Regions from separate parts of the Rhodococcus sp. 1R11 genome, predicted to be linked through region 3. Evidence: riboswitches for the same ligand, from Rfam matches in the RefSeq annotation. Region 3 holds a riboswitch; each other region holds the start of a gene.

Region 1 (3,275 bases), 120 kb from region 3:
CCGCGACGTCGGCCGCGGTGACGTCGGAGATCAAACTCGCCAGTCCCGACGGGGTACCGACGTAGCGGATGGACGACGGGCCTGCCGGCGCGTCGAGTGCGGCGAATTCCCGACGGGCCGTCCTGGCGTCGGCAGCGATGTAGATCTCGAGATCGAGGAAGACCGCGAGATTGTCGGCCGATTCACCGCGGTCGACGGATTCTGCGTGCAACCGGGCGCGTTGTTGCTGAGCTTCCCGCAGGTCCGAGGCAACGATTCTGATGGTGTTCACCTCGGGCCCGGCGGTCAGCTCGGTCCAGACGTCATCGGATTCGATGGCTACGCGGGTGTGATTGTGCGACATGAGTGGTGGTCCTGATTCGTCGGTCGGGATGCGCATGCGGTCGGAGCGGAGCCGAACTCGAACACGACCCGGACGCAGTGCGGCACAGATCGACATACCTGTTGCACCAGTGGCGATTGCCACGAAAGACGACACTCACGGTCATGACGCCATGCTAACTGTCTGTGGGGCTGCACGGGGACCCAACCCCGGCGGCCCCGTCGACCAGCGCGGGGAACGGCCGAGGGTCCGGTACGGGGTTCCACCACCCGGCTTCTTCGGCGTAATTCCATGTCGGACCGGACTCGACGAACGCCGCCAACGCGTCGACGAGTCGGTCCACGTCGGCCGAGGAACTGCCGAGACCGATACTGGCACGCACGGCGCCGTCGGCATGACCGAGCCGGCGCAGCAGCGGGTGGGCGCAGAACTTTCCGTCGCGCACTCCGATGCCGTGTTCGGCCGACAGGTACGCCGCCACTTCACCGGGATCGTGGCCGGCGACGGTGAAGGTGACGATGCCGACGACGTCGGGCGCGTCGGCCCATACCTGCAGCAGTTCGACACCGTTCAGTGCGACCAGCCCGTCCCGCAATCGACTCGACAATTCCCGCTCGTGTGTCGTCGCGGCATCCTCGTCGAACGAGGCGATGGCCTCGCATGCCGCCGCCAGCGCGGCGACCCCGAGCACGTTGGGCGTTCCTGCCTCGTGACGCTGCGGTGCGGGAGCCCAGTCGGTGTGCTCGATCGTGACACTGCGCACGGCACCGCCGCCGGCCAGGTGGGGCTCGCCCGCGTCGAGCCAATCACGGCTTCCCACAAGCACACCCGCGCCGAACGGGGCGTAGAGCTTGTGTCCGGAGAACGCCAGATAGTCCACGCCGAGTGCGGCGATGTCCACTCGGCGGTGCGGAACGAGCTGGGCGCCGTCGACGACGATCCGGGCACCGTGCCGATGCGCGAGATCGGCCAGTTGCTCGATGGGGAGCACTTCGCCGGTGACGTTCGATGCACCCGTGATGGCCAGTAGCGCAGCGGGTTTCGCAGCCAGTTCGGCGTCGAGCCGGGCGAGCGTCTCGGCCAGCGTCGATGCTGCCACCACCACTCGGCGATTGCGCCACGGAAGGAGGTTGGCGTGGTGTTCGATGTCGAGCACCACGGTCTCCCCCGGCACGCACGCGGCCAGCAGATTGAGCGAATCGGTGGTGTTACGCGTGAATACGACCACTGAATTCGCTTGTGCACCAACGAACTCGGCCACGGTCTCGCGCGCCTTCTCGTACGCCGCGGTGCACACCCGAGACGCGTAGCCGGCCCCGCGGTGCACGCTCGAGTAGAACGGGAGCAACTCCGCGATCCGATCGGTCACCGCGGACAGCGCCGGCGCGCTGGCCGCGTAATCGAAGTTGGCGTAGGTGCACGTGCCGCCGTGAACCAGCGGAACCTGCAACTCCGTGCCGGAAACAGGGGCAAAAGGAGCACAGGGACGGGAAAGTACAGACGTCATGACAGATCAAGCCCTCACGTTCGAGGGACCCGCAACGGAAGATATTCGTGAACGAGTCCGCGCTTGCCGCACCGATTGTTCGGCGTCAGCCTGGTCGTCACCCGGAGCACCCCACCGCGAAGGAGGGTTGCCGACCAGCAAGCCGGGGCTTGATGCTGGTACTCGTGACCGTGGACAAGACACTGGCAAACCCACCATGGCTTTGTCAAGCCGGAGCTCACTCCGACACAGCAGTAGGATCTCCGCGGTAGGAAGGCGCGCTCGTTCACCTGCTGGCAAACAGAACGTGAGATAACCAACGGCGCTGCTGCTCCCCCAGCACCACGAGAGTCATTTGCCAACGAACGAGAAGGACACCCGGTTGCCTGTGCACCAAGAGAACGATCTGCCGGGTTCGAGCACGGATATCGCACCTGCTCCGGCCGCGTTTCTCCGCTCGCCCCTTGCCCCGCCGGCCCGCACACTGATCGACGTTCTGCGTGAGACCGCCGATCGCTTTCCGGACGCACCCGCGATCGACGACGGCACGGTGTCGGTCAGCTACGCCGAATTGCTCGACGACATCGCCGAGGGTGCCCAGTGGCTCGCCGACGCCGGTGTCCGGCGCGGCGACCGCGTCGGCATCAGGATGCCGTCGGGATCCTTCTCGCTGTATGTCGCAATTCTGTCGATCCTCGACGTCGGGGCTGCGTACGTGCCCGTCGACGCCGACGATCCGGAAGAGCGCGCCGAACTGGTCTTCGGCGAGGCTCAGGTGACGGCCATCGTCACTGCGGGCGGTATCGCTGCCGGCACCGCGCCGAAACAGGACCTGCCCGAACTGGGTGCCGGTACTCCGGTCCCCGAGCTGCCCACACCCGAGGACGACGCGTGGGTGATCTTCACCTCGGGTTCGACCGGAACCCCCAAAGGTGTTGCGGTCAGCCACCGTAACGCCGCGGCGTTCGTCGACGCCGAGGCCCGGATGTTCCTGCAGAAGGATCCGCTGGGACCAGGCGACCGAGTGCTCGCCGGCCTGTCGGTCGCGTTCGACGCCTCCTGCGAGGAGATGTGGCTGGCGTGGCGGCACGGTGCCTGCCTGGTGCCCGCCCCGCGCTCCCTGGTGCGATCCGGCTTCGACCTCGGTCCGTGGCTCGTCTCCCGAGACATCAGCGTCGTCTCGACGGTGCCGACGCTGGCGTCACTGTGGCCCGCGGTGGCACTGGAAGCGGTGCGGCTGTTGATCTTCGGCGGCGAAGCATGCCCACCTGAGCTGGCCGAGCGGCTCGCCGTCGAAGGCCGGGAAGTCTGGAACACCTACGGCCCCACCGAGGCGACGGTCGTCGCGTGCGCGGCCATCATGGACGGTAAAGGCCCGGTCCGCATCGGATTGCCGCTGGACGGGTGGGATCTGGCGGTCGTCGACGCCTCGGGCACTCCGGTGGCGGTCGGCGAAGTAGGCGAGCT
Region 2 (3,275 bases), on a different contig from region 3:
ATGCCACCCATCGACCCGCCCACGACGGCGGCGAACCGATCGATACCCAGAACGTCGGCCACCGCGACCTCCGCCGCCACCTGATCGCGAATCGAAATTTCCGGGAAGCGAGAACCGTACGGGGTGCCGTCGGGGGAGATGCTGCTCGGCCCGGTGGTACCTCCGCAGCCGCCGAGCACGTTGGTCGCGACGACACACCATTCGTCGGTGTCGATGGGGCTGCCCGGTCCGACCATCCCGTTCCACCAACCGGGCAGTACGTGGTCGGCATCCGGCGGTCCCGAAACGTGGGAATCACCGGTCAACGCATGTTCGACGAGCACGACGTTGCTGCGATCGGCCGCCATCTCGCCCCAACGCTGCACCGCCACGGTCACGTGCGGAATGTGAGAACCGTTCTCGAGATCGAGACCACCGATGTCGATGGTTCCCAACCGCCCGTCCGGAGACGGAAGAACCGCCTCCGGACGAACGCCTGTGCTGAAGCTGTGACTCAAGACGCCGCCGCGCGGAAGCCGACCTCGAGATCGGCGATGATGTCGTCGATTCCCTCGATACCGACGGCCAGACGCACCAGGCCGGGAGTGACGCCGGAGGCCAACTGCTCTTCCGGGGTCAACTGCGAATGCGTGGTGGATGCGGGATGGATGACGAGAGAACGCACGTCTCCGATGTTAGCCACATGACTGTGCAGAGTGAGAGCGTTGACGAACTTCTTGCCCGCGTCCACTCCTCCTTGCAGCTCGAACGCGATGATCGCGCCCTGCCCCTTCGGTAGCAGCTGCTGCCCACGCTCGTACCACGGCGAGGATTCGAGTCCGGCGTAGTTGATCGAGACGACATCGTCGCGACCGGCCAGGTAGGCGGCCACTTTCTGTGCGTTCGCCACGTGCCGCTCGATTCGGAGACTCAACGTCTCGAGACCCTGGCTGATGAGGAATGCGTTGAAGGGTGACACTGCAGCCCCGATGTCGCGCAACAACTGCACCCGCGCCTTCAGGGCGAAGGCCGGAGCGCCGAGGTCGGCGAAGACGACGCCGTGGTAACTCGGATCCGGGGTGGTGAAGTTGGGGTGACGGCCCTGCGTCCAGTCGAACGTTCCGCCGTCGACGATGACGCCCGCGATCGCCGTGCCGTGACCGCCGAGGTACTTCGTCGCCGAGTGCACGACGATGTCGGCACCGTGTTTCAGCGGTTGCAGCAGGTACGGCGTCGCGACCGTGTTGTCGACGATCAGCGGAATACCGTTCTCGTGGGCGATTGCCGAAATGCCGGGGATATCGAGAACGTCGTTCTTCGGGTTGGAAATCGTCTCACCGTAGAACGCTTTGGTCGACGGTGTGATGGCCGCACGCCACTGCTCGAGATCGTCAGGATCGTCGACGAACGAGACGGTGATCCCCAGCTTGGGAAGCGTGTAGTGGAAAAGGTTGTAGGTGCCGCCGTAGAGCCGCGGGCTCGAGACGATGTGATCGCCCGCCTCTGCGAGATTGAGAATGGCGAACGTTTCTGCGGCCTGTCCCGACGCGAGCAGTAGCGCCGCGACGCCCCCTTCGAGTGCGGCGATGCGCTGCTCGACGACGTCCTGCGTGGGGTTGATGATGCGGGTGTAGATGTTGCCGGGTTCGGCCAGGCCGAACAGTGCGGCCGCGTGGTCGGTGTTGTCGAAGGTGTACGAGGTGGTCTGGTAGATCGGCAGCGCACGCGCGTTGGTGGCGCCGTCCGGGGTCTGACCCGAGTGGATCTGCTTGGTCTCGAAGCTCCAGTCGGCCGAGGGATCGGTGAACGGATCCTCGGTCGGTGTTCCGGTGGAGTCGACGACGTCGGGGGTCGAATCGGTCATGGCTGGTGATACTCCGTTTTCTCAGACGTGTTTTTTGTCGAATGAAGCTCGAGAACTCGAGCGTTACGGGGCGTATCGGTACAGCAACACATGAGAACCTCCTGACATGCCTCGGCCCGTCAGGACCGAAGATCAGTGGGTCCGCTTCGGAGCGGACCCGCGCTTGTCGATACGACACGGATGTGTCGCATCGGCCTGGTCGTTCACCCGGGGCACCCCACCGCGGTTGGAGGGTTGCCGGCCAGCAAGCCGGGGCTCGATGCTGGCACTCATGACCTGGCAGGAATCTTAGCGGGTACGGGTGTCCCGGGGGAACGAGGGCGCTCGCGACCCTCAAGCAGATGCTCTGGTGAGGACAATCACCGCCCGACGACTCGAAAACGAGCCGCCTCGGGGAAGACAATGGAGTCGACGAGCGTTATGCCGTCCGGTCGGGCTGTGCTGAATCGATCAACCAGGTCGTCGATTTACCGCGTCGTCGATCCACCAGCCCCTGGCCCGCTCTGTAATCCGATTGCTTACGAAGGTTGTTCTGCTGTGACTGTCACCGATTCCGCTCTCGCCAGAAACGTCAGCGCCGTGCGCGGCAAGGTGTCGAGTGGCTTGAGTGTCGGCCATCGACCGCACTCGACCCGCCGCAGGCTCGCCATGCTGGCCCTGTCCATCGGCGGCTTCGGCATCGGCACCACCGAATTCGCGTCGATGGGCCTGCTTCCGGACATCGCGACGACGATGGGAATCTCGGAGCCGTCGGCCGGTCACATGATCTCTGCCTACGCACTCGGCGTCGTCGTCGGTGCGCCGACAATCGCTGCTCTTGCGGCGCGTGTTCCTCGGCGCATGTTGTTGCTGGCGCTGATGGTGGCGTTCACGCTCGGCAATCTCGGGACGGTCTTCGCGCCGAGCTTCAACGAGTTGGTGGCCTCCCGGTTCGTGGCCGGTCTGCCGCACGGCGCGTATTTCGGCGTTGCCGCACTGGTGGCAGCGCACCTCGCTGAGCCGGGCAAACGAGCCAAAGCCGTCGCGATGGTGATGATGGGTCTATCGGTGGCGAACGTCGTCGGTGTACCGGTGGCGACCTGGATCGGCCAGGCCCTCGGGTGGCGAAGCGCATTCGCGCTCGTCGCCGTGATCGGGTTGCTCACCGTCAGTGCGCTGGTCCTGTGGATGCCGCGACTCGACGCCATGCCGACCACCAGCCCGATCACCGAGCTCGGTGCCCTCCGCCGTGGCCAGGTCTGGATGACCCTGTTCGTCGGCATCGTCGGATTCGGCGGCATGTTCGCGGTGTACACGTACATCGCGTCGACACTGACCGACGTCGCAGGCCTTGCCCGTGCACTGGTTCCGGTGGCATTGATGATCTACGGCCTCGGCATGGTTGCCGGCAACTACGCGGGCGGTTGGTTGGCCGACAAGTACAAGCTCAAGG
Region 3 (3,275 bases):
AACAGTAGGTTCTTCAGCCACGGCGTTCGGGTGTACGTCGCGGCGTACGCCAGTGCCGACCCGAACACGACCGCCAATACCAGTGCGGTGCCTGCGAGGCCGAGCGTGCTCGGCACGGCACCGAGGATGGCCGTCGTCACCGGTTGTCCGGTGGCGATGGACAATCCGAAGTCGCCCTGCACAGCCCCGGTCAGCGAATGCCAGTACTGCACCCACACCGGCTGGTCCAAACCGTAGCGGGCCTGCAATTCTGCGACGGCCGCCGCGTCGACCGGTGTGCCCGAACCGGCCGAGTCGACAGCGAGACTGACCGGGTCCGACGGCAGCAGGAACAGCACGCCGAACGAGATGGTGAACGCGGCCCACAGCACTGCCACTGCCTGCAGTACGCGCTGCCCGAGGTACCGGATCATGCGCTCAGCCAGGTATCGAAGAACTGCAGTCGAGCGGAGGCCTCGAACTTCAGGTCCTGCACTTTCGACGCCGCGCCGACGGCCTGCGACAGTTCGATGGTGGGGATCCACAGTCCGTTGTCGAGCACCTGCTGCTGCGCGGTGGCGAGGATGTCGTTGCGCGCTGTTACGTCGGTGGTCGAGAGCTGATCGGTCAGCGATGCATCCAGATCGGGAATCGGGCCGCGCGCGTTCAGGTTTCGTCCGTCCACGGCGAACGTAGTGCGCAGAATGTCGCCGTCGGCGCGGGTGCTGTTGTAGTACGTGGAGTCGTAGTCCTTGGTGCCCTGACGTGCTGTCGCCTCGGACGTCGACACCAACTCGAGCTGCAGGTCGACGCCGACCGCACGGAGCTGCTGCTGCGTCAACTCCAGGATCGCCTGGTTCCCCGCGAACACGGCGGAGTACATGACCTCGAAACTCAGTCTCTGCCCGTCCTTTTCACGGATTCCGTCCGATCCGGGAATCCACCCTGCCGCGTCGAGCAACGCCTTGGCATTGTCCGGGTCGTAGGTCACTCCGGCTAGTTCGGTGTAACCCGGCGTCGCACTGGCCAACGCGCTGGTCGCCGGCTCGAAATCGGGCCCCAGTACGGTGTCGACGAGCTCCTGCCGGTTGATGGCAGGTACCAGTGCGGCCCGCACGACGGGATCCTGTAACGCACCGCGCGTAACGTTGGGCTGAATGCCGAACGGAACTCCCGGGTTCGAGGTAGTCAGAATTCGGCCGCCGGTCGCTTCGATCTGCGGAGCGTCCTGCGGCAATGCGTCGCTGACAGCGTCCAGCTGATCGGAGGACAAGCTTCCTGTGCGGACGCCCGACTCGGGCACGATGGTGAAATCGATGCGATCGAGATAGGCCTCGCCGGTGTGACCGAATACCGCTGAACCCCAGTTGTATCCGGTCCGCTTGGCCAACGAGACCGATCGATCCTGTTGGTAGTCGGCATAGGTGAAGGGCCCGGACCCGATGTTGGTTCCCAAGCACCGCGATTCCGCCGATCGGTCGGAGGTAGCGAGCGCCTGTATTCCGAGCTGTGGGGTCGAACTCGCCTGCAGGAACTGCGCATTCGGTGCTGCGAAGTCGATGCGCACCGTCGAGGGGTCGACCACCGTCGCGCCCTGGTATCCGGTCAGGTAGCTCGCCGCCAACGGTGCCTTCGCTGCGCCCAGGCCGACGATTGCGTCGAAATTCGCCTTCACCGCCGCCGCGTCGAGCGCCGTGCCGTCACTGAAGGTGACGCCGTCCTTCAGCGTGAATGTGAAGGATTTCGCGTCGGGACCGACCTCCCACCGCTCGGCCAGCCACGGTTCGATCTCACCGGTTTCGGGGTTCTGATCGGTGAGTGAATCGACCACCTGACGGGTGACGTAAATGGTCTGGTTGGTGCCGGACTGGGCGGGATCCGAGCAGGTCGGGGCCCCGGACAAGCCGTAACGCAGAGTCCCGCCGGGCTGGGCCGGACCGGCGTCGGCGGCCGTGGTGGCGGCACCACCGGCGCACCCGGCGAGGACTGTGGCTGTAGTGGCGATCAGGCCGGCCACCAGGAATGCAGGACGAGTGGACACGTAGGTGTCTCCGATATCTGGTCGATCGCGCGCACAGCCCTGCGTCCGAGCTGGGGGTGCCCAGGAAGGAGTGCGTGCAGATGATGAGGTGAGGAGTGAAGTACGAGTTGTGACGAAATGTCAGCTGCGACAGGTCGAACCGTTGAGGCGGCACAGATCGACATGAAGACGGCGGCAACCGTTGACGAAGCCTGCGGCAACTCGGGTGTTCACGTGCATTCCTCCATCGGTCCCGGCGGTAGCACCCTCACCCGACGAGCGGGGGGTTGCTGCGACGTCATAGAGCCAGGTCTCTCGGTCGCTCTGGATGGTCCTACGGTTTCCGATACTACGAGAGCGTCGGCTCGGTTGCCAACCGGGGTAGCAAAACCCGCCGACCACAGACTCGAGAAGCGTGGCTGGAACGACACCTACCGTTCGGACGGCCGGCGTCTCCACTCCTGCAGGACTCCGAATCCTTCTGCGACTCACACTTTTTCAGCCCTGAGGCATTCACGCGCAGGACCCAGTACTCGATTGCTCCACCGGCGGTAGCGAATCGGACGAGGACGTCCATGCAGAGCCAGGTCGCGATAGAGAAGTCCTGTTCTGCACCGTCGAGACCGATCAGTGTCAGCTCTTCTCCCACGGCAACCAGTGCGCGATCGATATCGGAACCGCCGGAGCCGAGCCAGGCCAACGCACGTCCGAGGAGCGCCCAGTCGCCGGCAGGCACAGGCTCATCGGCCGATTGCCTGCACAGTTCCGCAGCCGCAGCGAGAGCATCCGACACCGGAGTCGACACCGAACCGTCGAGTTCGGCGAGAACGCCTCGATCGGAGTCCACCAGATCGGCCATGTAGCGCCAGCGGACAGGAAGCGCCGCGTTCTCGGGCCACAGGTCGGCGGTACCGAACTGGAGTCGGGTGATCATGTCCTTCGGCGAACTGCACGACAGTGCAAAGCCACACGAGTCGTTCATGTCGATCATCCCCACTGGGTCAACACACAACATTGGACACCGGCTCGACACTCATGTTCGGAAATACCGTCGAGAACGGGCTTTCGTCACCGATGCAAGCAACGCTGCTGTGGTCGTCACGTCCGCCTTGGGGGATATTGAACGCCGCCACCTGCATCTCCGCGAGTCGTGGTTACGCACAATCGACAACGTCACACTTGTGCTGCAAATGTAACTTGCCGCATAGCGTGGTGTCGCACAGCTGGCTCAGCGATCTGATCTCTCAGCACGGACTCGTATCACCGGAATCCCCAT

What was found. A riboswitch is a leader RNA that binds a small molecule or an ion and turns the genes downstream of it on or off. The one in region 3 is predicted to bind S-adenosylmethionine.
Region 1: linked by a shared signal. The riboswitch ahead of E4P29_RS03070 (aminotransferase class V-fold PLP-dependent enzyme) and the one ahead of E4P29_RS02420 (ABC transporter substrate-binding protein) in region 3 are both predicted to bind S-adenosylmethionine.
Region 2: linked by a shared signal. The riboswitch ahead of E4P29_RS21005 (bifunctional o-acetylhomoserine/o-acetylserine sulfhydrylase) and the one ahead of E4P29_RS02420 (ABC transporter substrate-binding protein) in region 3 are both predicted to bind S-adenosylmethionine.

The regions. Positions count from the first base shown of each region.
Region 1 covers NZ_SPNG01000001.1:609,558-612,832, forward strand. The annotation lists gene E4P29_RS03065 (hypothetical protein) at 1-343, opposite strand, end outside; gene E4P29_RS03070 (aminotransferase class V-fold PLP-dependent enzyme) at 498-1,829, opposite strand; SAM riboswitch class IV at 1,884-1,999, opposite strand; gene E4P29_RS03075 (Pls/PosA family non-ribosomal peptide synthetase) at 2,197-3,275, shown strand, end outside.
Region 2 covers NZ_SPNG01000013.1:73,378-76,652, forward strand. The annotation lists gene E4P29_RS21000 (homoserine O-acetyltransferase) at 1-497, opposite strand, end outside; gene E4P29_RS21005 (bifunctional o-acetylhomoserine/o-acetylserine sulfhydrylase) at 494-1,843, opposite strand; SAM riboswitch class IV at 1,998-2,120, opposite strand; gene E4P29_RS21010 (MFS transporter) at 2,492-3,275, shown strand, end outside.
Region 3 covers NZ_SPNG01000001.1:485,683-488,957, forward strand. The annotation lists gene E4P29_RS02415 (ABC transporter permease) at 1-413, opposite strand, end outside; gene E4P29_RS02420 (ABC transporter substrate-binding protein) at 410-2,020, opposite strand; SAM riboswitch class I at 2,241-2,334, opposite strand; gene E4P29_RS02425 (hypothetical protein) at 2,349-2,981, opposite strand.